2 regions of the Alteriqipengyuania triglochinis genome follow, and region 2 is predicted to be linked to the other one. Evidence: predicted binding sites of a transcription regulator. Region 2 holds the regulator's gene; the other holds the start of a gene.

Region 1 (16,021 bases), on a different contig from region 2:
GCGCCTTCGACGAAGGTGATTTCGTCCTCGCCTTCCAGTTCGGCCAGCCCGATCTCGAATCCCGCCGCCGCATCGCTCGCCGCGTAGTCGTTCGCCAGCCGGTCGAGCCGCCCGAGATGCGCGAGCAGCAGGCGAGAATCGTAGCGGCGGCGCGTGGCGATCGCCTCGCCATGGTAATAGACCGTCTCCTCGACCCCGTTGATCGCGCGGTCGGCCAGCACCGCCTCGACCTGCGGCCGCGCGAGCAGCAGCGCCGCGTCCCATAATTCGGCAAAGCGCGGGCAGCAGCGCCGCATCCGGTACACGGTGGACCGCGACACGCCCGTGCGCCGCGCCGCGGCGAGCACGTTGCCGCACTGGGCGAGGCAATCGAGGAAAAAGGCCTGATCCTCGCGGGCGAACTGCGCCGGCACGCCGTCGGTCCCGGTGGGCGGCACGCACGCGAGCGGATCGGGCACCTGAGCGCGGGGCGCGGCAGCGCGGGAGCTGGCCGGGCGGAAGGGGGCGGTGTAGTGATCGTGCGGGGTCATGGGCGGTCCTTCATCGGGGGTGAGGGACCGATCCACCTATAGACGAAGGCGCGTGTAGGACAGCGGCTCGCGGGGCGGACGTGGGGTGTGGGTCGGAACGGTTCGCGCGGGCGAAAGCATAGCGCGTCGCTCCCCCTGAGCCGTCACCACCTCCCCTCCTCTACAACGTCACCCCGGACTTGATCCGGGGTCGGTGCTTCTTCTTGACGCACATAGTCGCAAGCGCGTCGCTATGCTCTCCAGCGAAACGAGTAGAAGGAAAGCACCGGGCCCGGATCAAGTCCGGGCCGACGAAGAGGAGGGGGTCGCAAGCGACCCCTACCGCCCCCGCAAGTCCTCCCGCACATGCACGGTCACCGAGACCGCCCTGCCCAGCAGCACTTCCTCGTTGCGCATATGGCGCAGCAGCTGCGCGGGCGTGGTCGAAGGCCCCTTCCCGATCCGTCCCGCGTCGACATGGCGTTGCCACTCCTCATACGCGACGCGCGCCGAGAGCGGCGGTCCGCCCATAAGCTCGGGGTGCTGTGGGGAGGGTTTGGACATGGGACGGCCTCTCGGGTTCGTGGATGGGGACCGGGGAGGCTAGTGCGGGAGAGGCATGTAGGACAGCCCTACAACAGCCAATCTATTCATATGTTGAAAGCGTCTGATACCAGGGTAGAATCGCGACTGTCCTAAGGAGTGAGAGGCCGATGATAACTGAAATCATCAAGAATATTGCCGAAGGTCTCGAATTAACCAATGGCGAGGCCGCTCAGCTTCTATCGAGCTTATTCACTCTCTCGGTCGGCTTGCTCGCTCTAGCCGTTTCACTGATCGGAGCTTGGCTCACATCTAAAACGGTAAAAGAACTACGCGCAAGCAGGGAGCAATCAGTTCGCCCAGTCCTGAATATTAAGAACTCCAAGTTCTCAATTAAACTCGATCGGCAAAAATCTTTAATGCCCGAGGCTGTCAATTCCTCAGCAAGCGACCCCAATATAATTGTAAAGAATGAGGGACTTGGACCAGCTATAGACGCATATATTAGCTTTGGAGATTTTCACAAGAAAGAACAAATTAACATAGACGCTCTAAATAGTATATTTGTCGCCTCTGGAATACATATTTTAAAAAGTAACTACGGTTTCGAGCTACGAGATCGGACAAAATCCAGATTGCACCCCCAAAAGTTACTCTCTGACACATGGCCTGACGCGCTCGGAATTGATATTTTAGCCCCTAACGAAAATTCAAAACTAAATTTAGGCCCATTTTTAATTCAATCCCTTTTCCTTAACGCCCTCTCGAAAGAAAGATCACCCCATGGGATGAGCCTAATAAGAAGAATTAACGTAACCTATTCTAGTCTAAGCGGAAAAAAATACAATGATAAATACTACATTTTTCTTAGTGCACGGCACGCCATATTCGCAATAGGAGAGCCAGTTGGTCAATTTGGGAAATATGTAAATTGGCAGGCTGTAGAAATCGAGATACGCCTTTCAACCTCTCGAATAACTACACCGCAAGCGCCATGGACGATATGGCTAACAAGTCTGAATTTTCGTATGAGACGCCGATTAGAGAATCTAAAAGAACGATTTTTTAATCTATTCCCAAATGCGAGACAAAGATTCAAAGTGGGCGATGTCGTAAGCTTCAAGCCAATAGTGGATTGGGATGTTGATGAAGAATCTAATCCTTACTCGAGGCCTCGTAAGAAAAATATATCTGGCGACTGGTCTAAGGCTGAAAGCGACGATGATCCATCGACAGGCGATTAGACAAGCTGGGAAATGTCTTCCCACAAATCTCTCTACGCTTTCATTAGCAATGACAGCGCGCCTCGCATTCATCGAAATCTATATCCGCCAGTTTTATCGCCCCTCCCCAAGAGCCTCCCAACCAATAGCGGTCAACATACCTATTCTGCCGACGCACTCACTAACTCTAGCATCGGCTTGAGATAGGCACCTGTGTACCACACTCTCTTCAGCCATCTCCGCTTCGGAATCCTATTGAAGACGATCTCCCAACCCGCACACCGCAATCCGGACCAAGGTTCAGCACCCTATCCACCCCCTGATCAAGTCCGGGGCAGGCCAACAGCGTATCACAGTCTCACTCTGCCGGAACCGACTGCCTTTCCAGCAGCGGCTTAAGATACTGCCCGGTGTAGCTAGCCTCGGTCGCGGCGACCTCTTCGGGGGTGCCTTCGGCGACGATATCCCCGCCCCGCACACCGCCATCCGGACCTAGGTCCACCAGCCAGTCGGCGGTCTTGATCACATCGAGGTTGTGCTCGATCACCACCACGGAGTTCCCCTGGTCGACCAGCCGGTGGAGCACTTCCAGCAGCTTCCTCACATCCTCGAAGTGGAGCCCGGTGGTCGGCTCGTCGAGGATATAGAGCGTCTGCCCCGTGCTGCGCTTGCTCAGCTCCTTGGCCAGCTTCACCCGCTGCGCCTCGCCGCCCGACAGCGTGGTCGCCTGCTGGCCGACCTTGATATAGCCCAGCCCCACCTCGTTCAGCATCGCCATCTTGTCGCGGATCGGGGGGACAGCCTTGAAGAAGCTTTCCGCATCCTCGATCGTCATGTCGAGTACGTCGGCGATCGAGTGGCCCTTGAACTTCACCTCCAGCGTTTCGCGGTTGTAGCGTTTGCCGCCGCATTCCTCGCAGGTGACGTAGACGTCGGGCAGGAAGTGCATCTCGATCTTGATCAGGCCGTCGCCCTGGCACGCCTCGCACCGACCGCCCTTGACGTTGAAGCTGAAGCGGCCGGGCTTGTACCCGCGCGCCTGGCTTTCGGGCAGGCCGGCGAACCAGTCGCGGATCTGGGTGAAGGCGCCGGTGTAGGTCGCCGGGTTGCTGCGCGGCGTGCGGCCGATGGGCGACTGGTCGATCTCGATCACCTTGTCGCAATATTGCAGGCCGGTGATCTTGTCGTGTTGCCCTGCGATCACCCGCGCGCCGTTCAGCTCGCGCGCGGCGGCGGCATACAGCGTGTCGATGGTGAAGCTCGACTTGCCGGAGCCGGAGACGCCGGTGATGCAGGTAAAGGTGCCCAGCGGGATCGACGCGGTGACGTTGTTGAGGTTGTTGGCGCGCGCGCCGTGGACGGTCAGCTTGTGCTTGTTGCCCTTGCGCCGCTTGGCCGGGACTTCGATCTCGCGCGTGCCGTTGAGATAGGCCGCGGTGAGCGATTTCTTGCTCTTGAGCACCTGCTTGAGCGTGCCCTCCGCCACGATCTCGCCCCCGTGGACGCCCGCGCCGGGGCCAAGGTCGACCACATAGTCGGCAGTGCGGATCGCGTCCTCGTCATGCTCGACCACGATCACCGTGTTGCCGAGGTCTCTTAGACGTTTCAGTGTTTCGAGAAGCCGGTCGTTGTCGCGCTGGTGCAGGCCGATGCTCGGCTCGTCGAGCACGTAGAGCACGCCCGACAGCCCGCTGCCGATCTGGCTGGCGAGGCGGATGCGCTGGCTCTCGCCCCCGGAGAGCGTGCCCGACTTGCGGTCGAGGTTGAGGTAGTCGAGCCCGACATTGTCGAGGAAGCCCAGCCGCTCGTTGATTTCCTTGAGGATCGCGCGGGCGATCTGCTGCTGCTGGTCGGTCAGGCGCTCGGGCAGGTCCTCGAACCACACCTTCGCATCGCCCACGCTCATCTGCGACGGGGTTGCGATGTCGATGGCGTTGTCGGGATCGCCGATCTTCACCGCCAGCGCCTTCTCGTTCAGCCGCTTGCCGCCGCAGGTCTCGCACGGCTGCGCGGTCTGGAACTTGGCCAGCTCGTCGCGCATCCACGCGCTTTCGGTCTGCATCAGGCGGCGGTTGAGGTTGCCGATCACGCCTTCGAACGGCTTGTTGACCGTGTACTGCTTGCGCCCGTCCTTGAAGGTCAGCGGCACGCGCTTGCCCTTGGTGCCGTAGAGGATGACGCTCTGGTTATCCTCGCCCAGCTCCTGCCACGGCGTGGTCAGGTCGAAGCCGAATTCCTTCGCGAGGCTGGAGAGCACCTGCATGTAATAGGGCGACGGCGGATTGCTCTTCGCCCACGGCATGACTGCGCCCTGCTTCAGCGTCAGCGCCTCGTTCGGCACGACCAGCTGCGGGTCGAACAGCTGCTTCTCGCCGATCCCGTCGCAGGTCGCACACGCACCCTGGGGGGCGTTGAAGGAGAACAGCCGCGGCTCGATCTCCTCGATGGTGAAGCCGCTGACGGGGCACGCGAACTTTTCGGAGAACACGATGCGGTTGGCGGGCACGCCTGCGCCCTTGAGGTTGCCCTCGGCGCTGGCTTCGCCCTCGCGCCCCGGCACCACGCCATCGGCGAGGTCCACATAAGCCAGCCCCTCGGCCAGCCGCAGCGCGGTTTCGAACGAGTCCGCCAGCCGCGTCTCCAGCCCTTCCTTCACCGCGAGGCGATCGACCACCACTTCGATGTCGTGCTTGAACTTCTTGTCGAGCGTGGGCGCGTCTTCGATCGGGTAAATCTCCCCGTCGATCCGCACGCGAGTGAAGCCCGCCTTCTGCCACTCGGCCAGTTCCTTGCGGTATTCGCCCTTGCGCCCGCGCACCACAGGCGCAAGCAGGTAGAGCCGCGTGCCTTCGGGCAGCGCCATCACCCGGTCGACCATGTTGGAAACGGTCTGGGCTTCGATCGGCAGGCCGGTCGCGGGCGAATAGGGCACGCCCACCCGCGCCCACAGCAGGCGCATATAGTCGTAGATCTCGGTGACGGTCGCGACGGTCGAGCGCGGGTTCTTGCTGGTCGTCTTCTGCTCGATGGAGATCGCGGGGGAGAGCCCCTCGATATGCTCGACATCGGGCTTCTGCATCATCTCGAGGAACTGGCGCGCATAGGCGCTCAGGCTCTCGACATAGCGCCGCTGCCCTTCGGCATAGATCGTATCGAAAGCGAGCGAGCTTTTGCCCGAGCCCGAAAGCCCGGTGATGACGATCAGCGAATCCCTCGGCAGGTCGATATCGACGCCCTTGAGGTTATGCTCGCGCGCACCGCGCACGGAGATTTTGGTAAGTGCCATAGGGCGCGTGTTCCGCAAATGTTCACTGTGGTCAAGGATGTGGTTCCTTCACCCAACAGATGTGCGCCGGAACCGTGCCACAAAGTCGGGAGCCATGTGGGAGGCAGCCCGAGAAATGCAATGTGGCATGCTCCGGCGTTTGCGGACCTTGATCGTGTCCGATCCCTTCTTACGCCGGATTTCCGACCGGGCGCACCACGATCTCGGTCGTGTCCACATCGGCTGGCTGGACGATGGCGTGGAGGATCGCGCGGCCGATCGCCTCGGGCTGTAGCGCCACGGCGCGAAAAGCCTCCATCTCCCGGCGGGCGGCATCGTCCGAGATGCTGTCGGCAAGTTCCGACTCCACCACGCCTGGGCACACGCTGGTGACGCGGATGCGATCGTTTTCCTGACGCAAACCGTCCGATATCGCGCGCACTGCGAATTTGGTGGCACAATAGACCGCTGCGGTGGGGGAGACGGAAAACCCACCGATCGAGGCGATGTTGATGATGTGCCCCGCCCCTTGCGCGTTCATCGACGGCAGCACCGCCGCGATGCCCCACAGCACGCCTTTGATGTTCACGTCCACCATCTGCTCCCACTCGTCGACCTTCAGCGAGGACATGGGGGAAAGCGGCATGACGCCGGCATTGTTGACGATGACGTCGACACGGCCGAATTCGTCGATTGCCGCCTGCGCGAAGGCAGCAACATCGTTGCGGTCGGTTACGTCGACCCGGCGCACGCGGACCGCGCCGCCCGCGCTGGCAATCTCCTCACGAAGCTGTTCGAGCCGGTCGGTGCGCCGCGCGCCCAGCACGACGGTCATGCCTTCCCCGGCCAATAGCTTGGCGGTTGCGGCACCAATGCCGCTGCTTGCGCCTGTGATAAGTACGATCTTGTCCATTTTCCTGACCTCTTGCTCGTTCGCCAAGGGAAATAGCGCTGCCGGATTGGTTCGACTATTGCCTCAATCGTGAACTCGCTGGTAAGCTAGACTTTACAATGTCACCCGATCTCAACGCGCTCGCAGTGTTTGCCCAGGTTGCGCACGCAGGCAGCTTCCGCGGCGCTGCCGACCAGCTCGGGGTGACCCGATCGGCGGTAAGCCAGTCAGTCCGCAAGCTGGAGGACACGCTCGGAACAGCGCTGCTGCGCCGCACGACACGCAGCGTCGCGTTGACCGATGCAGGCAAAGCGCTGCTCGATCGGATCTCGCCCGCCCTCGCGGAGATCGACGAGGCCGTCCATTCCGCCGCGACGCATGAAGGCAAACCCGCAGGGCTACTGAAGCTGGCAGTGTCCTCGATTGCCGAGGACTTTCTCTCCGGGGACATGCTCGCGTCATTCCTTGACGATCATCCGGATGTCCGGCTCGACATTCTCGTGACCGACGACGAGTTCGATATCGTTTCGGCCGGCTTCGACGCGGGCGTGCGGCTGGGCGAAGTGATAGAGCAGGATATGATCGCGGTGCCCGTCAGCAACGACCAGCGGCAAATCGTCGTGGCCGCACCCGGCTATCTCGCCGGAGCCGGGGCACCGTTGCATCCCCGCGAGCTCACGCAGCACCGCTGCATCGGGTGGCGATCATCGGTCGAGCTGGCTCCGTATCGTTGGGAATTTACCGAGGACGGCCGAGACTTCGCGGTCTCCGTCGCACCGGAGATGACGACCAATGACATGGCGCTGATGGTCAAGATGGCGCGTTCAGGCGCCGGTCTGACAATCGGCATGGCCGACACCTTCGCCCCCTTCATCGCGACCGGCGAACTGCAACCCGTGCTCGAACCCTTCTGCCCCCCGTTACCCGGGTTCTACCTGTTTTATCCCAGCAAGCGGCATCTGCCGACGAGACTGCGTGCGCTCATCGATCATGTGCACCATTGGCGCCGACGGCAGGCCTTGGCCCTCGAGTGAAAGCCGGTCGGAACCACTGCCGCGCCCACCCGCTGATCCTTCGAAACGAAATTCGAAGGATAATATCATGAACGTACTCGTCTCCGGCGCGACCGGACACACCGGCCAGCGCCTCGTCCCCCAGCTCATCGAAGCGGGGCACTCGCCCATCGCGCTGGTGCGCGACGGCTCCGACACCTCGACCCTCCCCGCCGGATGCACCACCCGCAAGGGCGACCTGACCGACCTTCCGGCAGACGTGTGCGAAGGCATCGACGCGGTGATCTTCGCCGCAGGTTCGGGCAGCAAGACCGGACCCGACATGACCGACAAGGTCGACCGCGACGGCGCCAAGGCGCTGGTCGACCGGGCCAAGGCGGCGGGCGTGAAGCGCTTCGTGATGCTGAGCGCGCGCGGCGTGGACGATCCCGATCCGGACTCGGACCTCTACCACTATGCGCAGGCCAAGAAGGCGGCTGACGATCACCTGATCGCCTCGGGCGTGCCCTACGCGATCATCCGCCCCGGCGCGCTGACCCACGACGACGGCAAGCGCGACATCCGCCTGGGCGACGATGTCGAGGGCGACGGCACCACCGCGCGCGGCGACCTTGCCGCGGTGCTGGTGCGCGCAGTCGACGACGATGCGCTGGAAAACCGCGTCGTGCCGATGGAATCCGCCGGGATTTGACGCAGCGCGCGGGGTGGCGGACAGGAGCTGCGATGCACCGCCTGTTCATCGCCCTGCGCCCTCCGCAAGCCATCCGCGATCCGCTGATCGACACCATGGAGGGTGTCGAGGGAGCGCGGTGGCAGTCCGAGGAGCAGTTGCACCTCACTCTGCGCTTCGTCGGCGAAGTCGACGCGCGGCAGGCGGAAGACCTTGCGAGCGAACTGGCCCGCATCCGGCTCTCCCCCTTTACCCTGCAGCTGCGCGGTGTCGGCACCTTCGAACGCAAGGGCCGCGCCACCGCCCTGTGGATCGGGGCCGAGCCGAGCGAGCCGCTCAATATCCTCCAGCGCCGCGTCGAACGCGCATGCCGCAGCGCGGGACTCGCGCCCGAAACGCGCAAGTTCGTGCCGCATGTCACCATCGCGCGGATGAACGCCTCGACCGGGCCGATCGGGGGCTGGCTGGCGTCGCACGGACGGCTCGCCCTGCCGCCATGGCCGGTGGGGAGCTTCCATCTCTATGAAAGCACGCTGGACGCGGGCGGCGCGCAGTACGACCCGATCGTCGAATTTCCTCTGTGACGCGCCCCAGAGGGAAAAGTCCGTAAATCCCTGTTTCCAATCAGGATACTACGAAGCGTTAACAAGCAAGGACGAGTTGCGGACCTTTCATCGGGCCCATCCATTGTAAGGGTGTAGGCGACGATGGCGCGCACCCCCTTCCCCCTAGATGCGCACCTCGTCGCCCGCATCATACGACTCGCAAAGGCGAGCGATGCAACAGGAGAAACAGGGATGACCGCCCCCATGGCGACGACAGCACAGGCAGGTAACGGGCAGGACGGCAACCGTCGTGCACGCTTGCTATGAGCAGTCCTGCCCTTTCCCCAGCCCAGCCCCGTGCCCATTCCGGCCCCTCGATCGCGCGCCGCCAGCGCGAGAACCGCGCCCGCATGCGCGAAGAGCGTGCGGAAAAGCGTCCCGGCAAGCGCCGTCGCCTGCACCGGCGGCTGATGCGGCGAACACCGATCGCGCTCGCCGCGGTCTCGGTCGCCGCAGGCACGCTGGGCGCTCACAACCCCGAGAACACGGACAGCGATGTCCAGAGCTGGTCTTACGAGACCAATCTCAAGACCAACCCCAACTTCACCCGCATGAATGCCGCCCTGCTCACCACCAGTGAAAAGATGCATCGCGCGCTGGCGCAGGAAGAGGGCATGAGGCTGACCGTCTATCGCGATGTCGCGGGCTACCCCACCGTGGGGATCGGGCACCTGGTACTGCCGGAAGACAATCTGAAGGTGGGCGACAGGATTTCCCGCGAGCAGGCGATGGCCTTCCTGAGAGCGGACCTGGAGAAGGCGGAGCAGGCGGTGGCCAACGTGGTCGGCGACCTGAAGCTGTACCAGCACGAATTCGATGCCCTGGTCGACCTCGCCTACAACGTCGGCCAAGGCACCCTATCTGAACGCAACAGCCCGGCCCTGAACCGGGCGATCGCCAAAGCGGATTATGACGGCATTGCCCAGGAACTCGATTATCGTTTCGCCGACGGACAGGTCGCGGGCGGACTGGTCCACCGGTCGAACCGACGCGAACAGATCTTTCTCGAGGCGAATTATGCGGATGTCCGTCCCGGCTAGGACCGTCAGGCTCACTGCCAGCCTGCTGGGCACCTTCGCGCTTGGCGCCTGCTCCCCGGCGACCGAGGCCGCCAACCGCGAGACACCTCCCGATACCCGCGTCGCGACCGATACCGGTGCGAGCGCTCCCGAACGGGCCCGCCCCGCGCAGGGGCAGGACAATTGCCTGCTGCTGGTGTGGCAGGAACAGGACACGCGCGACGAGCGCTTCGACCTCGCCAACGATAGCGCCGATGGCGGGGCGATTTCCTGCGCGACCGGCACCACCGCGAGCCAGTTCGACAGGGCGTTCGCCTCGATCCGCGCCGCGGCGAGGGCCCGCGACAAGGCGGCGATCCTCGACCAGACCGGCCTCCCGCTGCTTTACATCGATGCCCAGGGTAACCGGAAGCAGCTGACCGCGCCGGAAGATATCGACGCGACCTTTGCCGAAGTGTTCGACGACGATGTGCTGGCGCTGCTGCGCGAGGTGGATCTCGACGCGCTCACCGTCGTGCCGGAACAGGGCGCGTTCGTGAAACTGGGCTCGGTCTGGCTGGTGGTCGATCGCGACGGCGGACGCCCGCGCATCGTCACGGTCAACAAGCAGGCGCTGGGCGAAGCGGCCTCCGCCGTCCGCGAAAAGGCGCAGGCGGGCGGGGGAACCGAGGCCCCGGCCAAATCGACCGAATAGAACCTGAACATCCTACCAGCCACTGTTCAAGTGGCCGCTGCTAGGCCATGAGCCGACGCAGATTTCTGATCTGAAGCAACACCGGAGAACACGCCCTATGCGCATCCTTCTAGCCACCGCCGCGAGCCTTGCCCTGGCCGGCGGATTTCACGGAGCGGCCATGGCCCAGGATAACACCGACGTTACCACGCAAGACCATCTCGAAGGCGTAAACTACTTCGAGCTCGAGAGCACGCTGCCGTTCAAGGCGCCCGATTTCGATGCGATTTCGGAAGACGACTACATGCCCGCTTTCGAGAAGGCGATGGCGGTCCAGAAGCATGAAATCCAGCGGATCATCGACAATCCCGAGCCGCCCACCTTTTCCAACACGATCGTCGCGCTCGAAAAATCGGGCCGTCTGCTGGGCCGCGTGTCGGCGGTCTTCTTCCATCTGACGGGGACCAACACCAACGACCGGCTGGACGAGATCAATACCGAAATCAGCCCGAAGCTTTCCGCGCATTCGGACAGCATCACGCTGAACCCCGAACTCTTCGCGCGGGTCAAGGCGGTGTACGACAACCGCGCCGCGATGAGCATGCTGCCGGAAGATTCCAAGCTGCTCGAGGAAACGTACAAGAGCATGGTCCATGCGGGCGCAGAGCTGACCGATGCCGAGCGTGAGCGGGTGAAGGAAATCAACACCGAGCTTTCGACCGTGACCACCGAGTTCGCGCAGGAAGCGCGCAATTCGATGGCCGACCAGCCGGTGTTCTTCGACAGCCGCGAGGAACTGGCAGGCCTGTCCGAAAGCGACATCACCTCCGCCGCCAAGTTGGCCGAGGAAGAAGGCCAGCCCGGCAAGTTCGCGATCGCGTTGCAGAACACCACGCAGCAGCCGCTGCTGCCGACCATGGAAAACCGCGCCGCGCGCGAGAAGCTGTTCATGGCGAGCTTCCACCGCGCCGACGGCACGACCGACATCGACACGCGCGACCTCGTCGCCAAGATCGTTGCGCTGCGGGCCGAAAAGGCGGCGCTGTTCGGCGAGCCCGACTGGGCCAGCTACACCATGTATGATCGCATGGTCGAAAGCCCGCAGGCCGCGCTCGACTTCATGGGCCAGATGGTCCCCGCCCTCGCGGAAACGCAGCGCCGCGAAGGTGACCTGCTGACCGAGAAGATCGCCGAAGAAGGCGGCGATTTCGAAGTGAAACCGTGGGACTGGTATCGCTACGCCAACATGATCAAGGCGGAACGCTACCAGGTCGATGAAGACGAGGTCATGCAGTATTTCCAGCTCGACAAGGTGCTGGAAGACGGCGTGTTCTACGCCGCCAACAAGCTGTACGGCATCTCTTTCGAGAAGCGTGACGACCTGCCCGTCTACCACCCCGATGTGTGGGTCTACACGGTCAAGGATCGCGACGGTTCGGACATGGGCCTGTTCTACTTCGATCCGTTCCAGCGCGCCTCCAAGCGCGGCGGTGCATGGATGAGCAACTTCGTCGACCAGTCGTTCCTGTGGGACGAACAGCCCGTCATCTACAACGTGCTCAACATCCCGAAGGCCCCGGCGGGCGAGCCGCAGCTGGTCAGTTTCGACTGGGTGAACACCGCGTTCCACGAATTCGGCCACGCGCTGCACGGCTTCTTCGCCAACCAGAAGTATCCGAGCCTGTCAGGCACCGCGACGGCGCGCGACTTCGTCGAGTACCCGAGCCAGGTCAACGAGATGTGGGCGACGTACCCCGAAGTGCTGCAGAACTATGCCAAGCACTACCAGACGGGCGAGACGATCCCGACCGAGCTGGTCGACAAGATCGAAGCCTCGTCCAAGTTCAACCAGGGCTATGATTTCGGCGAAGTGCTCGAAGCCGCGCTGCTCGACATGAAGTGGCACGCGCTCTCGGCCGACGAAGCCGAAATGATCGACACCCCGGCCAAGGTCTCGGCTTACGAAGACAGCTCGCTGCGTGAGCTCGGCCTCGAAGTCGACCTGGTGCCGCCGCGCTACCGCACGACGTACTTCAACCACATCTTCTCCGGCCCCTCCGGCTACTCGGCGGGTTACTACAGCTACCTGTGGACGCAGATGCTCGACCGAGACAGCCGCGCCTGGTTCCTCCAGAACGGCGGCCTGACGCGCGAGAACGGCGATCACTACCGTGAAACCGTGCTCAGCAAGGGCGGCACGATGGATTACGGGAAAATGTACCGCAACTTTGCCGATCGCGATCCGGACGTGAAATACATGCTGATCGCGCTGGGCCTGGCGGAGGACGAGGCCGGTACGCCCGCGCAGACCGCCGGTGCCGCGTCCGACGGCAAGCTCCCGGCCAAGACGGTCGATGGCGACGCCCCGATCGCGGAATAGGCAAACCGCCAGGATCGCAAGATCCCGATAGGAACGGAAAGGCCGGGTCTCTGCACCCGGCCTTTTTCGTTCGACGAACGTCATGGGCGCGGTTTGACGCGCACCCTGCTTGCTGTATTACGTCACCGACACAGCAGGAGGGATTTTCGTGAAGTTTCATCTGACCGCGGCGGTTGCCGCCTTGGCGCTCGCCGGGTGCGCCGACACCCAGCCACCTGTCGCCACGCAATCGGCGGCGGGCGCGCAACGCATGGCGCTGGACGAGGCAGCTCCCGAACTGCTGGCCCGGACCGATGTGCCGAGCATGGCGGTCGGCTGGATCGAGGACGGCGAAGTGGCCTGGACCGCCGTCTATGGCGAACGGGCACCGGGCCATCCCGCGGATGAGGATTCGCTCTACAACATCGCATCGCTGACCAAGCCGATCGTTGCGGAGACGATCCTGCGGCTGGCGGCGGCGGGCACGCTCGATCTCGATACGCCGCTGGCAACGCAATTCGTCGATCGCGATCTAACCGACGAGCCGCGAGCGCAGAAAATCACGCTACGCCACGCCTTGTCGCATCGCACAGGCGTGCCCGGCAACTGGCGCCACCGGATGGAAGGCGGCAAGCTGCGGCTGGACTGGGAGCCCGGCACGAAAGCCCACTATTCGGGCGAAAACTACGTCATGGCCGCACGCTATGCGATGATGGCGACGCAAACCCGGCTCGACCTTCTCGCGGAGCAGGCACTGTTCGGCCCCGCGGGGATGAGCGATACCTTCTTCACTCCCGATCCCTCGTGGGAAGGACGCGTCGCGATGGTGCGCGACGAAGACGGTGATCTGCACGAGCCCGAAAACAGCCCGCAGGGCAACGCGGCCGACGATGTGCACACCACCATCGGCGATTACACCCGCTTCGTCGCCGCCGCGATGCGCGGCGACGGGCTGACGCCGGAGCTGGTGGCGGCGCGCGGCACGATCTACGACGATCAGACCGCGAAGGCCTGCCCCGAAGGCATCATCCCGCGCGACAAATGCCCGCAGGCCAGCGGCCACGGGCTGGGCTGGATGGTCTACGACAGCGGAGAACATCGCTTTCTTCTCCACAGCGGAAAAGATCAGGGCGTACGCACGATCGCCTTGTTCGACCCGCAGGAGCGCTTCGGCCTTGTCATCTTCACCAGCGGTGCGAACGGCCGCCAGGCGATCGCCGAGGTGCTGCGCCTGATGATCGACGACGGCCCGCTCACCACGCTGGTGCAGGCCGAAGCCGATTTCGAGAAAAGTCAGCGCTAGGCGCTGTTTGCAAACTCCGGCGGCGCGGGTTGGGCAGCTCAGCAGCCCGCGCCGCTACCGGATACTCAGATGACGAAACCCGGCGTGTCCTCGGGAGCCAGCGAAAGCACGCGGGCCCCCGGCTCGCCCAGCCAGCGCGCGCGAATCCCGAAGACTTCGCGCAGGTTGGCGGGGCAAAGCGCCTCTGGCGGCGGCCCGTCGGCGTAAAGCGCGCCATCCTTCAGCAGCATCACCCGGTCGGCAAGGTTGTGGGCAAGCGAGAGATCGTGGACCACCACCACCACGCCGCGCCCCGCTGCCGCCTGTTGCCGCAGGTGGCGGACCAGCGAGGTCTGATAGGCCAGGTCGAGCGAGGCGAACGGCTCGTCCGCAAGGATGAAGCGCGGTTCGCCCGCCAGCACCCGTGCGAGCAGCGCGCGAGCCCGCTCACCGCCCGACAGCGTCGAGACCGGGCGATCCGCAAATTCTTCCAACCCCAGCGCCGCCAGGGCGTTCTCGACCGGCTCGGCGCGGGCATCGCGATGCGCCAGCCGGCCGAGCGCGACGAGATTGCGGACTGACAGGTCCCACGCGATCTGCGGCTCCTGCGGCAGATAGCCGACCGCGCGGGCGCGGGAGCGCGGGCGCATGTCGTGCATGCGTCCGCCATCGAGCAGGGCCTCGCCGTTGCTCGGCCTGAGCACGCCGGCCAGCAGCCGCAGGAAGGTCGACTTGCCCGCGCCATTGGGCCCGCAGATCGCGATGACCTGCCCTTCCAGAATCTGGGCGGAGACTCCGCGCAGCCGCCGGTCGAGCGCGAGGTTGCACGCCTCGATCATCTTTTCACGGTGCCGCCTCATGTCAGGCCCAGCCCCCCACCGCGACGCAGGCGTAGCAGCAGCCAGAGGAAGAAAGGCGCACCGATCAGCGATAGCGCAATCCCCAGCCGCAACTCGCTGACCAGCGGCAGCATTCGCAGGACACCGTCGGCGACCAGCACCAGCAGCGCGCCCGCCAGCGCGCTCGGCACGATCAGCGAAGACGGGCGGCGATCGGTCATCGGGCGGACCAGATGGGGCACCATCAGCCCAACGAAGCCTATGATCCCGGCGACAGCGACCCCGCTCCCGATCGTCAGCGCCACCCCGATCACCAGCAGGAACAGCAGGTTCTCCATGTTCACGCCCATCGAACGCGCTGCATCCTCGCCCAGCGTAAGCGCGTCGAGTGCGGGCGCAGCGCGCACCAGCACCACGATCCCTGCCAGCGTCAGCGGCGCGGCGAGCGCAACATCGTTCCAGCTGCGATCGGTCAGCGCGCCCATCAGCCAGGTGACGATCTCGCTCAGCGCCCACGGATTGGGGGCAAGGCTGATGACGAGGCTGGTGAGCGCGCCCGCGAGGCTCGCGATCATCAGCCCGGCGAGCGTGAACAGCGCGATCCCGCCGCCGCGTCCGGCCATGAGCGCGAGCAGCGCCATCGCCGCGCCCGCACCCGCCAGCGCGAGCAGCGGGAGAAGCCAGCCGTTCGCCGCGTAGCCGAGCGAGAAGCTCAGCACCGCGCCCAGCGCCGCGCCGGGGGCGATGCCGAACAGTCCGGGATCGGCGAGCGGATTGCGCAGATAGCCCTGCATCGCCGCGCCCGACGCGCCCAGCCCCGCGCCGACCGTGACCGCCAGCAGCGCGCGCGGCAGGCGCAGTTCCGCTACGATCAGGGTGGCGCGCGCATCGTCGAGCCCGAAGATCCATGCCTTGCCGGCGAGGAGCGACAGCGGAATCGCGACCAGCAGCGCACCCAGCAGGATCAGGCTGGCGCGGCTCATCCGCGGCCGTCCCGGATGTGCGCCAGCCGCTGCGCGGCGCGGATCAGGCTCGGCCCGCCACAATAGTAGAGCTGCGGCGCGAATTCGGCGCGGCGCGTGGACAGCTTGCGCAGGGCCGGATGGTGGAGCGTGCGCGATTCCTCATC
Region 2 (16,021 bases):
AAAACCACGTAAGCGGGCATGCATGGCGCATTCGCTTGTGCTAGATGCCTGCGCCAGTCGGTCAGGGATAATTTGCCCTTAACGATAACGGGCTAAGCAGGGACGGTGATAGACGGCCAGATGACCAGCGTGCCGGACAGGATCCCGGAGACGATGCGCGAAGACCAGCCGGTCGGCGCGGACCTGCGTGCCGAACTGGCGCGCGGGGACATGGCGCTGTCCACGCTCACCCCGGTCCTGACCCATTTCCTCAACACCCAGGATCGTTCGCTGTTCAGCGATTCGATTATCGCCCGCGTGCGGGGCATGCTGCGAAGCGCCTCGTTCCGCCTGCTGCGCGTCGAAGCGGAGGAGATCGGGGCGAACGATGTGTTCGTCTATGCCGAGGCCCGAACCGACGCCCTCGCGGAGGAACTGGCACGCCATGCCTCCTTCCTCGGCCATTGCCACGCGCTCGCCATCGAATGGCAGCTGGCCGACCGGCTGCGCCGCCGTAACGGGATCGATCCGGTGCTCTCGCCCCTGCTGCAGTCGTTGATCGGGTCGGACGAGGCGGAACTGGCGGATGCGGCGATGGGCACTCTGGCTGCGCAGGCCCGCTTCATCGAACAGCAGAAGCGGATGGAGATGCCGCTCGCCGAGCTACCCGAAGACCAGTTCGTCAACATGGTCGGGGTCTGGTGCCGCCAGCGCGAGGATGTCGATGAAGATCTTGCGACCAGGGTGGAGGATCGCATCCGCCGGATGCGCGCCGAGAGCGAGCCACGCCTCTCCCTGCTGGATCGCACGGTAGCGGGCTTGCGCGCGCGGGCGGGCGCCGCCCTTTCGCTGGCCCATGCCGGCGCGGCGGTGTTCCTGACGGCGCTGGCGCACAAGGCCGGGCAGGAACGCGATGTCGCCGTGGTTTCGACGAATGATCGCCAGCTCGTCCGCTTTGCTCTCTCGTTACGCGCGGCGGGGCTCAGCGCGGCCGAAGCGCGCGCGCAGCTGCGCTGCCTCCACCCGGACGCGAGCATGCCCGCAAGTATCGAACGGGTCGGTTCGGCGGATGCCCGGGCACTCCTGGAATCATCGCCCTACGGGCATGTAGAGTAAGCCGACATGCCACAGGACGAACAGACCTACATCGCGCGTGCGCGCACCGATGCGAAGGACCGGCTGATCGCGGCCGACGAACCGCTTGCTGCACTTCAGCGTCGCTGCGGCGGGGAGATTCCCGGAACGATCGCCATACCCGAACTGCGCGAGCAGGTGCGCAAGGCACGCCGTACCAATCTGCGCCTCGGCCGGACGATCCATGCCTTCGACGGTTCGGACCGGATCAAGTCCTGGATGGAGATCATCCCTGCCGACGAGGGGACGCAGCCCGATGCCGACGGGTCTTCGGGCTGTTCCATCGGCATCGTCACGTGGCAGGCTGCGCCCCCGCCGATCGAGCGGGACGACGATGCCGCTGCGCGCCGCGACGCGATCGACGATGCTCTTGCGGAACTGCACGCCCGGCTCGACCCGCAGCAGCGCGTGCTGACCGTGCATACGGAGGCGGAAGACCTCCAGCCGCTCTACAGGCGCATGAGCGCAAATCTGGGTCAGCCGTGGACCGATTTCGTCAATATAGAGGGAAGTCAGCACGCGCAGCCATTGCACTGGCGGCTGATCGACCAGGCGCGCGTTTCGATTGAGGACAGCCCGCGTAACTGGACCGTACGCCTGATCCCGCTGGGCGAGCCGAACCCGGGTTCGCAAGGCTTCGAGCTGTATCTGATCGCCAACCGCGCATGGGTGCGGCGCGAGCAGCGCCGCGACCGGCGGGCCGACGATGGCGCATCGGTCGGTCGTGATCTCACGCCGATCCTGCGCCAACCGATCGCGCGCATCGTGGCCAATGCCGAGACCATCCGTTCGCGCCTCGCCGGACCCTTGGGGGACGAATACAGCGATTACGCCCGCGACATCGTCAACGCAGGCCAGCACCTGTTGTCCCTGGTCGACGATCTGACGGATCTCGAAGTGGTGGAAGCCGACGGGTTTCGCGCTGCGCCCGATCCCATCGATCTGGCGGACGTCGCCCAGCGGGCCGCGGGTATCCTGGCGGTTCGCGCGCAGGAAAAGTCGATCGGGATCGCAGCGCCGCCTGCCGGCCAGAGCCAGCCTGCGATCGCCGAGTTTCGCCGCGTCCTGCAGGTCCTGCTCAATCTTATCGGCAATGCCATTCGTTATTCGCCCGAAGACTCGACCATCACGATCTCGCTCGGCGAGGAAGGGGGCGAGGCAAAGGTTTCGGTGACCGACGAAGGCCCGGGGCTCGATGCACAGGCGCAGCGGATCGTGTTCGACAAGTTCGAACGGCTCGGCCGCGGCGATGGTGGCGGGTCCGGGCTGGGACTTTACATTTCCAAGCGCCTCGCGCAAGCGATGGGGGGCGACCTCACCGTCGATAGCAAGCCGGACGAGGGCGCGACCTTCACGCTCACGGTGCCAGCCGGACGCTGACAGCAAAAAGGCCGCAGCTTTCGCCGCGGCCCTTTTTTACATCATATCGCCGTGGATCAGCGCTTGTCCACCGGCACGTAATCGCGCTGCGTCGGCCCGGTGTAGAGCTGGCGCGGACGGCCGATGACCTGGGCGGGGTCCGAAATCATTTCGTTCCACTGCGCCACCCAGCCGACGGTACGAGCAAGGGCGAACAGCGCGGTGAACATCGTGGTCGGGAAGCCGATCGCCGACAGGATGATGCCCGAGTAGAAATCGACGTTCGGGAACAGCTTCTTCTCGATGAAGTAGGGATCGTTCAGCGCCATCTCCTCCAGACGAAGCGCGGTTTCGAACACCGGATCGTCGACCTTGAGCGCGTTGAACACTTCGCGCACGGTTTCCTGCATCACGGTCGCGCGCGGATCGTAGTTCTTGTACACGCGGTGGCCGAAGCCCATCAGGCGGAACGGATCGTCCTTGTCCTTCGCACGCTCGATATAGTGCGGGATCTTGTCGGGCGTGCCGATCTCGCGCAGCATGTTGAGCGCCGCTTCGTTGGCGCCGCCGTGGGCGGGGCCCCACAGGCAGGCAATGCCCGCCGCGATGCACGCGAACGGGTTCGCACCCGACGAGCCGGCGAGCCGCACGGTGCTGGTCGAAGCATTCTGTTCGTGATCGGCGTGGAGGATGAAGATCCGGTCCATCGCCTTCTCGACCTCGGGGATCACCTCGTATTCCTCGGCCGGAACACCGAAGGTCATGCGCAGGAAATTGCCCGTGTAGCTGAGCGAGTTGTCCGGCTGCAGGAACGGCTGGCCGATCGAGTACTTGTAAGCCCAGGCTGCGATCGTCGGCATCTTCGCGATCAGGCGGTGGCTGCTGATCTTGCGGTGCTCGGGATCGGAGATGTCGGTGCTGTCATGGTAGAACGCGGACAGCGCGCCGACCACGCCGCACATGATCGCCATCGGGTGCGCGTCGCGGCGGAAGCCCTGGTAGAACTGGCGCAGCTGATCGTGCAGCATCGTGTGCCGGGTGATCGTGTAGGTGAACTCGTCGAGCTCTTCCTGCTTGGGCAGCTCGTCGTTCAGCAGCAGGTAGGCGGTTTCCATGAAGCTGGACTGTTCGGCCAGCTGGCCGATCGGGTAGCCACGGTGCAGCAGCACGCCTTCTTCGCCATCGATGAAGGTCAGCGCGCTTTCGCAGCTCGCGGTCGACTTGAAGCCCGGGTCGTAGGTGAACTTCCCTGTCGAGCCGTAGAATTTGCGGATATCCATGACCTCGGGGCCGCAGGTGCCTTCCAGCACCGGGAAGTCCTGGGTCGTGCCGCCGATTTCCAGTTTTGCGTTGGTGTCTGCCATGGAGGTCTCCTTCAATCCTGTGTGCGGTTCGCCGAAACAGCCTGCGCTTCGATCCGCGCGAGCGACTCCTCTTTGCCGAGGAGGGCGAGAACGTCGAAAATTCCGGGGCTCGTGGTCGTCCCGGTGAGGGCAGCGCGAAGCGGCTGGGCAAGCTTTCCGAGCCCCAGTTCGAGCCGCTCTGCAAGCGATTTGGTAGTGGCTTCCAGCGCCTCGATTGTCCAGTCGTTTTCGGCCTTCAGACAGGCATGAACCTCGGCCAGACGGGCACGCGCCTCGTCGTCGAGCAGTGCAGCGGCCTTGTCGGTCAGTTCGAGCGGGCGCCGGAGGAACAGGAACCGGGCGTTGTCGGCCAGTTCGTGGGTGTCTTTCGCGCGGATCTTGAGCACGGGCATCGCGCGAGCCAGCAGATCGCGGTCGATCTCGCCCGCCACATCGCCTGCCAGTTCCCCGGCAACAAGGCCCGCAAGACGGGTGTCGTCGGCCTCGCGAATGTAGTGGCCGTTGAGGTTCTGCAGCTTCTTGATGTCGAAGCGCGCGGGGCTGCGCCCCACACCGTCGAGGTCGAACAGCTCGATCGCCTCGGCTTGCGTGATTTCCTCGCGGTCGCCGTGGCCCCAGCCGAGGCGAAGCAGGTAGTTAAACAGCGCTTCGGGCAGAATGCCCAGTTCGTCGCGATAGGCTTCCACGCCCACCGCGCCATGGCGCTTGGAAAGCTTGGCGCCGTCGCTGCCGTGGATCAGCGGGACGTGGGCATAAACCGGATCGGGCCAGTTGCCCTCGATCTCGTGCATCGCGCGATAAATCGGCAGCTGGCGGAAGGCGTTGTTGAGATGGTCGTCGCCGCGGATGACATGGGTCACGCCCATGTCGTGGTCGTCGACCACCACTGCCAGCATGTAGGTCGGCGTGCCGTCCGCGCGCAGCAGGATGTAGTCGTCGATCTCTTCGTTCTTGACCGTCACGCGGCCCTGAACGGCGTCTTCGATCGCCGTTTCGCCGTTCTTGGGCACCTTCAGGCGGACAGTGAAGGGCATGCCCTCCTGTTCCGGGCCGGGCTCGCGGTCGCGCCAGCGCCCGTCATAGCGCATCGGCTGCTTGTTGGCCCGCTGCTCTGCGCGCATCGCCTCGAGTTCCTCGGAGGTGGCGTAGCACCGGTAGGCATGGGCGTTTTCAAGGAGCGTGTTCGCGACCTCGGCATGGCGATCGGCGCGCTGCGACTGGAACACGGTATCGCCATCGAAATCGAGGCCGAGCCAGTCGAGACCTTCGATGATCTTGTCGATCGCGTCCTGGTTGGAGCGCTTCTTGTCCGTATCCTCGATGCGGAGCAGCGCCTTGCCGCCGTGATGCCGCGCGAAGAGCCAGTTGAACAAGGCCGTGCGTGCGCCGCCCAGATGCAGATAGCCGGTCGGCGATGGTGCGAAGCGGGTAATGATCGTGCCGGTTTCGCTTGCCATCGAAGCGCGCTTCCTTTCCATTTCCGTGCATGGCTGCGCAGCACCTATCCGATGCAACGACCCGGGCCGACAGACGATCCGAAACCGGTGCGGATGCGAGCAATGGTGCAGCGCAGCGGCGGCTTTGGCAGGCTGATGGGCGCATGTCCAGCCTGCTCGCAAGACTGCCGCTCGCAGCGGATGGAGCGCTGGGGCGGGCGGGGCTGGAGCGCGGGCCGTGGCTGGTGGTGGCGGTGATCGCAGGCATCGCCATGTGGTTCGCCCTGGCTGCTCCGCAGGCATGGCTGCTTGCCGCTACGGCAGCGCTGGGCTGCGCGGTCTGTGGGGCGATCCTGCTGCGGTTCGGGCGGGTGCCCGACCTCGCGCTGGCGCTGCTCGCGCTGGGGCTGGCAATGGCTTTCGGGATCGGCCTGATCTGGGCACGCTCGGCCACGGTCGGCGCGCCCGCCATCGAATATCCTCAGATACGAACGATCAATGCGCGCATTCTCGAGCGGGAGGAGCAGCCGGCGCGCGATCGTATCCGCCTGGTCGTCGCGGCGCGCGATGCGGAGACCGGCGAGGCGATCAAGCTGAGGATCAATGTGCCGCTGGATCGGGCGCAATCGGACATGCAACGCGGTGCGGTCGTCCGTCTGACCGCTCGCCTGATGCCGCCTGCCGCGCCGCTGGTGCCCGGCGGATATGATTTCGCCCGAACGGCCTGGTTCGAAGGACTGGCCGCGACCGGATCCGCCGTCGGCGAGATCGAGCTGGTCGAACCGGCCCCTCCGGGCTGGGGCGGGATCGCCGGGATCCAGCGGCGGCTTTCCGCGCATGTTCGCCAGCAACTGGGCGGATCGGCCGGGACCATCGCCGCCGCTTTCGCCAGCGGTGACCGGGGGGCCATTGCCGAGGCGGACGAGGATGCGATGCGCGACGCAGGGCTCACTCACCTGCTTTCCATCAGCGGGCTGCATGTGAGCGCGGTGATCGCGGCGTCCTACATCCTTGCGCTCAAGCTGCTGGCGCTGTGGCCGTGGCTGGCCCTGCGGGTTCGGCTGCCGGTGGTCGCGGCCGCGATCGGGGCGCTGGCAGGAGTAGGATACACGCTGCTCACCGGCGCGGAGGTGCCGACGGTGCGCAGCTGCGCGGCGGCGGTACTGGTGCTGATCGCGCTCGCCCTGGGGCGCGAGCCGCTGACCTTCCGGCTGCTGGCGGTGGCGGCGGGCCTCGTGCTGCTGCTGTGGCCGGAAAGTGTTGCGGGGCCGAGCTTCCAGATGAGCTTTGCCGCCGTGCTTGCGATCGTGGCGCTGCACAACAGCGCGCCCGTCCGCGCGTTTCTGGCCCCGCGCGAAGAGCCCTGGTGGATGCGCCCGGTGCGCGGCGGAGCGATGCTGCTGGTGACCGGCTTCGTGATCGAGATCGCGCTGATGCCGATTGTCCTGTTCCATTTCCACCGGGCCGGGATGTACGGCGCGTTCGCCAACATGATCGGCATTCCGCTGGTAACCTTCGTTTCGATGCCGCTCATCGCCCTCGCGCTGGTCGCCGACATCGTTGGCCTCGGCGCGCCGGCCTGGTGGCTGGTGGGCAAGTCGCTGGACCTGTTGCTGGGCATTGCGCATTTCACCGCGAGCCAGCCTGGTGCGGTCAAGCTGGCGCCGCATATGGGCGGCCTTGCCTTCTTCGCGTTCGTGGCGGGTGGCTTGTGGCTCGCGCTGTGGAGCGGCCGCGCCCGGTTCTGGGGGTTCGCGCCGGTTGCCGTCGCGACCATCCTCACCATCGCGACGCCGCGGCCCGATGTGCTGGTCTCGCGCGACGGGCGTGACGTCGGCATCCTCGAGGATGGCGAGCTCCTGACATTGCGGGAGAGCCGGTCTTCCTACGCCACCGATACGCTGGCCGAGCTGGGCGCCATGGACGGCCCGCCCGTCCCGCTGGCTCAATGGCCGGGTGCCCAGTGCAGCCCTGAATTCTGCGTCGCGAGCGTCGAGCGGGAAGGGCTGGTCACGCACCTGCTGCTGGCACGCGGTCGGGAATACGTGACCGAGCGCGACCTTGCCGCAGCCTGCGCGCGGGTCGACATCGTGGTGGCGGACCGCTGGCTGCCGCGCAGCTGCCGGCCACGCTGGCTCAAGGCCGATCGGCGGATGCTCGATAAGACGGGTGGTCTCGCCATTCGCTTTGCTTCACGCGAGGTCGAGACGGTGGCCGAAGGGCAGGGCGCCCATGGCTGGTGGCACGGGCAGGGCGGCGTGGAGCGCGAACCGAGGTCCGCGCCCCGCACCGGCAATCAGTGATAGCGGCGCAGCAGCCCCGCCAGCTTGCCCTGAACCTGGACTGCGCGGCTGTCGTAGACCTGCGGCTCGTAGCTCGCGTTGGCGGGGTCGAGGCGCACCCGGCCGCCTTCGCGCCAGAGGTACTTGAGCGTCGCTTCCTCGTTCTCGACCAGCGCGACCACGATGTCGCCATCGCGCGCGGTGTCGGACTTGCGGATCAGCGCATAGTCGCCATCGAAAATGCCGGCCTCGATCATTGAGTCGCCGGACACTTCCAGCGCGAAGTGCTCGCCCGGGCCGAGCAGGGCTGCGGGGACGGGCAGGCTCTGGTGATCCTCCAGCGCCTCGATCGGGGCACCGGCGGCGATCCGCCCGTGGAGCGGTATCTCGATGACATCGTTCGCCGCCTCGGGCAGGCTGGCGGGTACGTTGGTGGTGCGCGCCCCCGCATCATTGGCGGCCTTGGGCATCGAGCCGGCGACCGCGCTCTCGGGCAGTTTCAGCACTTCGAGTGCGCGTGCCCGGTTCGGCAGGCGGCGGATGAAGCCACGTTCTTCCAGAGCGGAAATCAGCCGATGGACGCCCGACTTGCTCTTGAGGTCGAGCGCATCCTTCATTTCCTCGAAAGAGGGCGAGATGCCGGTATCTTCCAGACGCTCATGAATAAACCTGAGCAATTCATGCTGTTTTGCCGTCAACATCGCGTGCACTCTCCGCGTAACCTGTTCGCACAAACGCGAACGAATGCGGAACAATTAGGCAACCCTTTTTTCCAAGTCAAGCATATCCGCCACTTTCCAGCAGGTAGCATGGAACCGATGCTCCCGCTGCGGATGCTTGTGCCTGCGCAGCCCGGTCGACCAGCAGCTGGGCATGGGCGAGCGGAAGGAGGGCGGAACTGTCCTGCACCCCGGCCGGAACCACGCCCGCGCCGGTCCACGACGCGCGCATGAACTCGCGCCTCGTGCCTCCGCGCGGCAAGCTTTCTGCCAGCGGCATCGAGATGGGGCGGGGCAGGCAATGGGCGGCCCCGGCAAGCTTGCGGATCGCGGGTGCCATGAACAGGAAGCCGGTGACGAAGCTGGACACGGGATTGCCCGGCAGGCCGAGCACCACCGTCTGCCCGCGCGTCGCGACCAGCAGCGGCTTGCCCGGCTTGATCGCCACCCGCCAGAAATCGAGCGAAAAGCCCGCCGCTTCGAGCGCCGGCTTGACGAGATCGTGCGGCCCGACCGATGCACCGCCACTGATCACCACCAGCGCGGCATCTTCGCTTGCGGCAAGGATGGTGCGGGTAATCTCTTTCGCATCGTCGGACACCGGGCCGAGCCGGCGCACCATGGCCCCGGCCTTGTGCGCCATCTCCCCCAGCATGGCGCCGTTGGTCGACGGGATCTGATCTGCCGTGCAGCTGGCCGGATCGGCGCATAGCTCGTCGCCACACTCGATGACCGCCACGCGCGGCGCATCGTACGCGACCACGTCGCCCACGCCGCCTGCACGCGCGAGCGCGATCTGCGCGGAGCCGATGCGCGTGCCGCGCTCCAGCAGCGTATTGCTCGCCGCGAAATCGAAGCCCGCACGGCGGATGTAAATTGGCGTTGGCGGCTCGGTCGCGAAGAGGCGATCATCCTCGAGCCGCGCATTTTCCTGGATGAGCACGGCGTCGGTATTGAGCGGCATCCGTGCACCGGTCGAGATGCGCACCGCCATGCCGTTGCTCGCGACCTTCGGAAAGGGGGCGCCCGCGCGCGATTCTCCGACAATATCCCACGGGCCGTCGCCCGCCGTCGCGTAGCCGTCCATCGCCGAGAGGTCCGCGGCGGGCTGGCCGCGGCGCGCGATGACCGGCTCGGCAAGGAAGCGTCCGGCGGCGTCTTCCACCGCAAGGCTCTTCGAGGCACGCGGTTCGAGCAGCGCGAGCAGCCGAGCCTGGGCGTCCTCCAGTTCCAGCGGCGCACTCATGCCGGTACCCCGTCCGCGTGCCAGTCTCCCGATTTGCCGCCGGTCTTGGCCAGCAGCCGGACCTGTTCGATCACCATGCTCTTGTCGAGCGCCTTGGCCATGTCGTAGATCGTCAGCAGCGCGATATTGCAGGCAACCATCGCCTCCATCTCCACGCCGGTCTTCCCGGTGAGCGAGGCGGTCGCGGTGACTCGCACGGCGTACTCTTCAACCGTGCACTCCACGCTCACGCTATCGAGCGAGAGGGGATGGCACAGCGGGATGAGCTCGCCGGTCTTCTTGGCGGCCATGATCCCGGCGATGCGCGCGGCGGCGAGAACATCGCCCTTGGGCACGTTGCCATCGCGAATGGCAGTGAGCGCGGTTGCGTTCATCGCGATCCGCCCCTCGGCCACTGCCGTCCGCGCGGTTTCGCGCTTGCCGCCGACATCGACCATGCGCGCGGCACCGTTTTCGTCGAGATGGGTGAGGGCGCTCACATCATCGCTCCCGCGTGGCCCCTGACACACCTGACACAGTGTCCAGGGGAGAAAAACCTGCCCCTGCGGATTGCGCCTGAAGGCAGGCGGTACGGGCGGGATGTGGGCTGAAATGCAGTCATCCGCCGAACATGCCACGGGCGTCGGCTGTAGGACAGCCTCAGCGTATCAGCAGGTCGCGCGTTGCGGCTTCCACATCGGCCTGTCGCATCAGGCTCTCGCCGACGAGGAAGCCCTTGGCGCCCGCCGCTTCGAGCCGGGCGCAGTCGGCGGCGGTGGCGATGCCGCTTTCGGAGATGAGGAACGCGCCTTCGGGCGCGAGCGGGATCAGCGCCTCGGTGGTGGCGATGTCCGTTTCGAAGCTGCGAAGGTCGCGGTTGTTGATGCCGATCAGCCGCGACTTGAGCGTGTGCGCGCGCTCCATCTCGGCGGCGTCGTGGACCTCCACCAGCACGTCCATATCGAGTTCGAGCGCGGCCGCTTCGATCTCGGCTGCCTGCTGGTCGGTGAGTGCGGCGACGATGATCAGGATCGCGTCCGCACCCATCGCGCGGGCCTCGCCACACTGCCACGGATCGACCATGAAGTCCTTGCGCAGCGCGGGGAGGGCGCAGGCTTTGCGCGCGGCGATGAGGTAGTCGGCGTGGCCCTGGAAATAGGGCGCGTCGGTGAGGACCGAGAGGCAGCTTGCGCCCGCAGCGGCATAAGCCTGCGCGTGTTCGGCGGGCTGAAAATCCTCGCGGATCAGCCCCTTGGAGGGCGAAGCTTTCTTGATTTCTGCGATCAGCGCGCGGTGACCATCCGCATGGGTCGTGCGTAGCGCAGCCTCGAACCCGCGCGGCGGGGCCTGCGCGGTGATTTGCGCTATCAGTTCGCTGACTTGCGTGGCGGACTGCCGCTCTCGCACTTCGTCGCGCTTGGTGGCGCAGATTTCTTCGAGTTTGTTCATATCAAACTATCGTCACACCCGCGAAAGCGGGGGCCATATGGCGGTGGTGCACATTCGACGGGCTCATCTGGATTTCCGCCTTCGCGGGAATGACGAAAAAGGGAAGGCCGCGAGTCACTTCGCCAACGCGATCCAGCGCTCAAGGAGCCGCTGCGCGCCACCGCTGTCGATCGCTTCGGCAGCAGTAGCCACCCCGTCTTTCCAGTCCTCGGTCTCTCCCGCCGCGATCAGCGCGGCGGCGGAGTTGAACAGCACTGCGTCGCGATACGGCCCCGGCGTTCCTTGCAGCAAGGCGCTCAATGCCTTGGCGTTATGCTGCGGATCGCCGCCGCGAATGGCTTCGACCGGCGCGTGTTCGAGGCCCGCCATGCCCGCATCGACGCGCTTCATCGCGAATTCGTGGCCGCTCACGTCCGCCATCTCGTTCCCCGCGGCGAGGCTCAGCTCGTCGAGCCCTTCATCGCCCGAAACGATCAGCGTGCGTTCGGTGCCGAGGCGCGCGGCGGCCTCGCCATAGATCGGGACATAGCCGGGGCGCGCGATGCCGATCAGCTGGCGCTTCACGCCCACCGGGTTCGACAGTGGCCCCATGAGGTTGAAGATCGTGCGGCGGCCCAGTTTCTTGCGGATCGGCTGAATACGCCGCATCGCCGGATGGTGGTTGGGCGCGAAGAGGAAGCAGATGCCGATCTCGTTCAGCGTCTTTTCCGCCGTGCGCCCGGCGGCTTCCATGTCGAGGCCGAGCACCTCCAGCGTGTCCGCCACGCCCGAGAGCGAGGAGATAGCCCGGTTTCCGTGCCGCGCCACCGGCACGCCGCAGGCCGCGACCACCAAACCCACGGCGGTCGAGACGTTGAGCGTGTGGTGCCCGTCGCCGCCGGTGCCGCACACGTCGATCGCATTGTCCGGCCCGTCGACCGGGATGTAACGTGCGCGCAATGCTCGCGCCGCGCCCGCGATCTCGTCGGCGGTTTCGCTGCGCTCGGTCATCGCGAGCAGGAAGCGGGCGATTTCCTGATCGGTGGCTTCCCCGTCGAGGATCCAGCCAAAGACCTCCTCGGCCTCGGCCTCGTTCATGTGCGGAACGGCGAGCGGGAGGGACTTCATGCCGCCTGCCTTTCGCGCGCTTGGATGCCGCAAATGGCAAGGAAATTGGCGAGCAGCGCGTGGCCGTGCTGTGTAGCGATGCTTTCCGGGTGGAACTGGACGCCGTGGATCGGCAGCTCGGCATGGCGGAAACCCATCACGCTGGTGCCGTCGAGCCCGGGCGTTTCGCTGGTCGCGTTGACCTGCAATGTGTTCGGAATATCCTCGACCACCAGCGAGTGATAGCGGGTGGCGTCGAAGGGGCTGGGGAGCCCGGAAAACACGCCGCTGCCGTCATGCGTCACCGCGCTGGTCTTGCCATGCATCAGCCCGCCCTGAACCACGCGCCCGCCGAAATGCTGCCCGATCGCCTGATGGCCGAGGCACACACCCAGCAGCGGGAGTCTCGCATCGGCGCAGGCCGCCACGGTATCGAGCGTGATGCCCGCCTCGTTCGGCGTACGCGGGCCGGGGGAGAGGAGGATACCCTTCGCCCCGCCGCCCACCGCCTCGCGCGCGGTGATGGCGTCGTTGCGCTCCACCCGTACCTCGGCGCCCAGTTCCTGCAGGTAGTGGACCAGGTTGAAGGTGAAGCTGTCGTAATTGTCGATGACGAGGATCATTCAAGAGGCTCTGTGCCATGTTCGCGCTTCGACAGGCTCAGCACGAACGGGTTTGCTTGGAAGTGTCCCTATCCGCTCGTCCTGAGCTTGTCGAAGGGCGAGTGGATAGGGTGGACGATCAGCCCGCCAGCTTGTCCGTCGCGCGCACGAGCCCGTCGATGATCCCCGGCTCGCTGGCCGAGTGGCCTGCGTCGTGGACGATCCACAGCTCGACCTCGGGCCAGGCCTTCTTTAGATCCCATGCGGAGGTCGGCGGGGTGCAGATGTCGTGGCGGCCCTGCACGATGATGCCGGGAATGCCTTGCAGCTTGCCCACGTCGCGCAGCAGCTGGTTTTCTTCCAGCCAGAACTTCTCGCGGAAGAAATGCGCCGCGATGCGCGCCATGGGGACGGCCTTGGCGGCGTCGGCGTAATCCTCGACCAGTTCGGGCTTGGGCAGCAGCGTGGCGACCTGGCCTTCCCACACCGACCATGCGCGCGCGGCCTCGTGCTTCGCATCCTCGTCGTCGCCCGTCAGGCGCTGGTAGAAGGCGTCGATCAGTTTGCCGCGCTCGGCTTCCGGGATGACGGAGACGAAATCGTCCCACGCCTCGGCCATGATCTCGCTCGCGCCATAGCGGTACAGCCAGTCGAGCTCCTTCTGGCGGCCGAGGAACACGCCGCGCAGCACGATCTCAGTGGTCCGCTGCGGGTAGGTCTGCGCATAGGCGAGCGCTAACGTAGCGCCCCAGCTGCCGCCGAACACCTGCCATCCCTCGTGCCCGCACATCTGGCGCAAGCGCTCGATATCCTCGACGATGCGCCAGGTGTCGTTGTTCTCGATCTCCGCGAAGGGCGTCGACTTGCCGCAGCCGCGCTGATCGAACAGCAGGACGTCGTATTTCTCCGGGTCCCACTGGCGGCGATGGACAGGGCCCATCCCGCCGCCCGGGCCGCCGTGGAGGAACACCGCGGGCTTCGCGCCCGGCGTGCCGACACGCTCGTAATACAGCGAGTGCCCTTCGCCGACATCGAGCATGCCGGTCTCGTAAGGTTCGATTTCGGGATAGAGCGTGCGTTCGTATTCCATCATCATTCCTTGAATTCGACGACCACCAGCGGGCCCAGATCGGCGCGGGTATCCATCCGGCCGCGCGCAGGATCCCACAGGCTGGACACGCTGCCATCGAGATAGAGCGCGTTGGGCGTCTTCGCCACGTCGCGGAAGAAGCGTGCGAACTGGCCGAAACTGACAGGGCGGTTGGTGATCACGAAGTGCGCCTTGCCAGCCTGATCCACGCCCACGCCGTTGCGGATACGCTTGGAGGGGCCATCGTCCGAGATATCCGGGTGCAGCTTGCCGTCGATCAGCAGCATCGGGCCGCTCTGCGTGCCGAAATCGGGGCGGTCGCCCACGGTGCTGTAGAAATTGTCGCTGGTCTTGATCCGCCACGTGCCGCCGGTGCCGTAGAAGACGCCGTTGGGCTTCATGTGGAAATTGCCCGACCCGTCGTTGCGGTTGAGCTCCTGCAGACGTTCGCGGTTCTCGACGTAATAGCCGATCGGCTTGCCTTCGCCGTCGTACATGCCCGCATTCATTGCGAAAGCGACGCGCGGCGCGTCCTTGGCGCGCGAGGACGAGAACTTGGCAAGGCTGCGGTAGGGCGGGGAGCCGAGCGCCATGCGTACGCGATGTTCGGCCGGGTCGGCGACGCAGTGGGTGAAGACGACGTCCTCGAAGCGTACCGGCTCGCAGGCCGAATCCTCCGGCGTGCCGGTTTCGCTGGGCGTCGGCGTGGGGGTCGGCGAAGGCTCCGCCTTCTGCGGTGCGTTGCTGGCGACCTCGACGCCCTTTTCACCGCTGATATCGGTTCGGATCACCGGCTCGCCCGGCTGCGACTGTTCGCAGGCGGGGAGGGCGAGGAGCGCAAGCGCGAGGATCGAGGTGGACCGCAATGTCACTGGCCGAACCCCACTTCGTTCGCGACGCGCGCCGCTTCGCGTGCGGCGGCAAGCAGGGCACCTGCCTTAGCCTCGCATTCGCGCTGTTCGGAGGCCGGATCGCTGTCGGCGACGATGCCCGCTCCGGCGGTCACGTGCAGCGTGCCGTCCTTCACCAGTCCGGTGCGCAGCACGATGCATGAATCGAAGCTTCCATCCGGCGCGAAATAGCCGACGCCGCCCGCGTAGGGCCCGCGCTTTTCGGCCTCCAGCTCGGCGATGATCTCGCACGCGCGCAGCTTGGGCGCGCCGCTGACGGTGCCTGCGGGGAAGCCCGCAAACAGCGCGTCGAGCGCGTCCTTTCCGGCATCGAGACGGCCCTGAACATTGCTGACGATGTGCATCACGTGACTATAGCGTTCCACCATGAAGCTGTCCGTCACCTCGACGGATCCTGCCTGCGCCACGCGTCCCACATCATTGCGCCCGAGGTCGAGCAGCATGAGGTGTTCCGCCCGCTCTTTGGGGTCGGCGAGCAGTTCGCGCTCCGCCGCACGATCCTTCTCGGGCGTCGCGCCGCGCGGGCGCGTGCCCGCGATCGGGCGGACCGTGACCTCGTCGTCGCGCAACCGCACGAGGATTTCCGGGCTGGAGCCGACGAGACCGACATCGGGCAGGTCGAGCAGATAGAGGAAGGGCGAGGGATTGATCCGCCGCAACGCGCGGTAGAGGTCCATCGCGGAATGCGCGAAGGGCGCGGTGAAGCGCTGGGCGAGCACGACCTGGAAGATGTCGCCCGCGACGATGTAGTCCTGCGCCTTCGCCACCCGCGCCGCGTAATCGCCCGCGTCCACGGTCGGCTGAAACCGGACCTCCTCGGGCGAAAGCCCCGCGCCCGTATCGGGTCGGCGAGGGCGCTGGGGCACGGGCTGCGACAGGCGCCGCAGCGCTTCGCCGATCCGCTCTCCCGCTGCGTCGAGCGCCAGCTCGACATCGGTCTCGGACGGCCAGACCGGCGCGATCACGAACACTTCGTCGGTCAGCGCATCGAAGACCAGCACCAGCCCGGGGCGGGTGAAGACCATGTCGGGCAAGCCCAGCGGATCGTCGCTCGCCCGGGGCAGCTTTTCAACCAGGGCGATCGTCTCGTAGCCGAAATAGCCTACCAGCAGCGCGAGCGCGGGCGGCAGGTCGTCGGGCGTCGGCATCGCGATTTCGCCGAGCAGGCCGCGAAGCGCGGCCAGCCCGTCCCCTTCGACCGGGGTAAAGGCATCGCGGTCGCGCCGCCAGTCGCGGTTGATCTGCGCGGTTTCGCCATCGGCGCGCAGCACGAGGTCGGGGTCGAGCCCGAGCATCGAGTATCGCCCCCGGATCTCCCCGCCTTCGACCGATTCGAGCAGGAAGTCTCCGCGGCCCTCTTCCATCAGCGCACAGGCCGCGCCGAC

The links. The regulator LexA, encoded in region 2, represses DNA repair genes until DNA is damaged. The targets are predictions, from matches to a motif close to GTTCCNCNCTTGTTCT.
Region 1: the regulator LexA is predicted to act here: its motif matches at 5,571-5,586, upstream of uvrA (excinuclease ABC subunit UvrA).

The regions. Positions count from the first base shown of each region.
Region 1 covers NZ_BAAHNC010000003.1:77,428-93,448, reverse strand. Annotated here, with positions in the region: gene ACYQ0L_RS10615 (hypothetical protein) at 849-1,073, opposite strand; gene ACYQ0L_RS10610 (hypothetical protein) at 1,223-2,296, shown strand; gene uvrA (excinuclease ABC subunit UvrA) at 2,634-5,561, opposite strand; gene ACYQ0L_RS10600 (SDR family oxidoreductase) at 5,731-6,453, opposite strand; gene ACYQ0L_RS10595 (LysR family transcriptional regulator) at 6,552-7,466, shown strand; gene ACYQ0L_RS10590 (SDR family oxidoreductase) at 7,534-8,136, shown strand; gene thpR (RNA 2',3'-cyclic phosphodiesterase) at 8,169-8,699, shown strand; gene ACYQ0L_RS10580 (lysozyme) at 8,984-9,760, shown strand; gene ACYQ0L_RS10575 (hypothetical protein) at 9,744-10,433, shown strand; gene ACYQ0L_RS10570 (M3 family metallopeptidase) at 10,594-12,792, shown strand; gene ACYQ0L_RS10565 (serine hydrolase domain-containing protein) at 12,941-14,074, shown strand; gene ACYQ0L_RS10560 (ABC transporter ATP-binding protein) at 14,140-14,913, opposite strand; gene ACYQ0L_RS10555 (FecCD family ABC transporter permease) at 14,910-15,875, opposite strand; gene ACYQ0L_RS10550 (ABC transporter substrate-binding protein) at 15,872-16,021, opposite strand, start outside.
Region 2 covers NZ_BAAHNC010000001.1:183,314-199,334, forward strand. Annotated here, with positions in the region: gene ACYQ0L_RS00955 (hypothetical protein) at 121-1,095, shown strand; gene ACYQ0L_RS00960 (sensor histidine kinase) at 1,102-2,493, shown strand; gene ACYQ0L_RS00965 (citrate synthase) at 2,550-3,836, opposite strand; gene gltX (glutamate--tRNA ligase) at 3,848-5,293, opposite strand; gene ACYQ0L_RS00975 (ComEC/Rec2 family competence protein) at 5,437-7,575, shown strand; gene lexA (transcriptional repressor LexA) at 7,569-8,255, opposite strand; gene ACYQ0L_RS00985 (molybdopterin molybdotransferase MoeA) at 8,332-9,519, opposite strand; gene moaC (cyclic pyranopterin monophosphate synthase MoaC) at 9,516-9,998, opposite strand; gene trpC (indole-3-glycerol phosphate synthase TrpC) at 10,159-10,947, opposite strand; gene trpD (anthranilate phosphoribosyltransferase) at 11,062-12,054, opposite strand; gene ACYQ0L_RS01005 (anthranilate synthase component II) at 12,051-12,656, opposite strand; gene pip (prolyl aminopeptidase) at 12,775-13,728, opposite strand; gene ACYQ0L_RS01015 (phosphodiester glycosidase family protein) at 13,728-14,597, opposite strand; gene trpE (anthranilate synthase component I) at 14,594-16,021, opposite strand, start outside.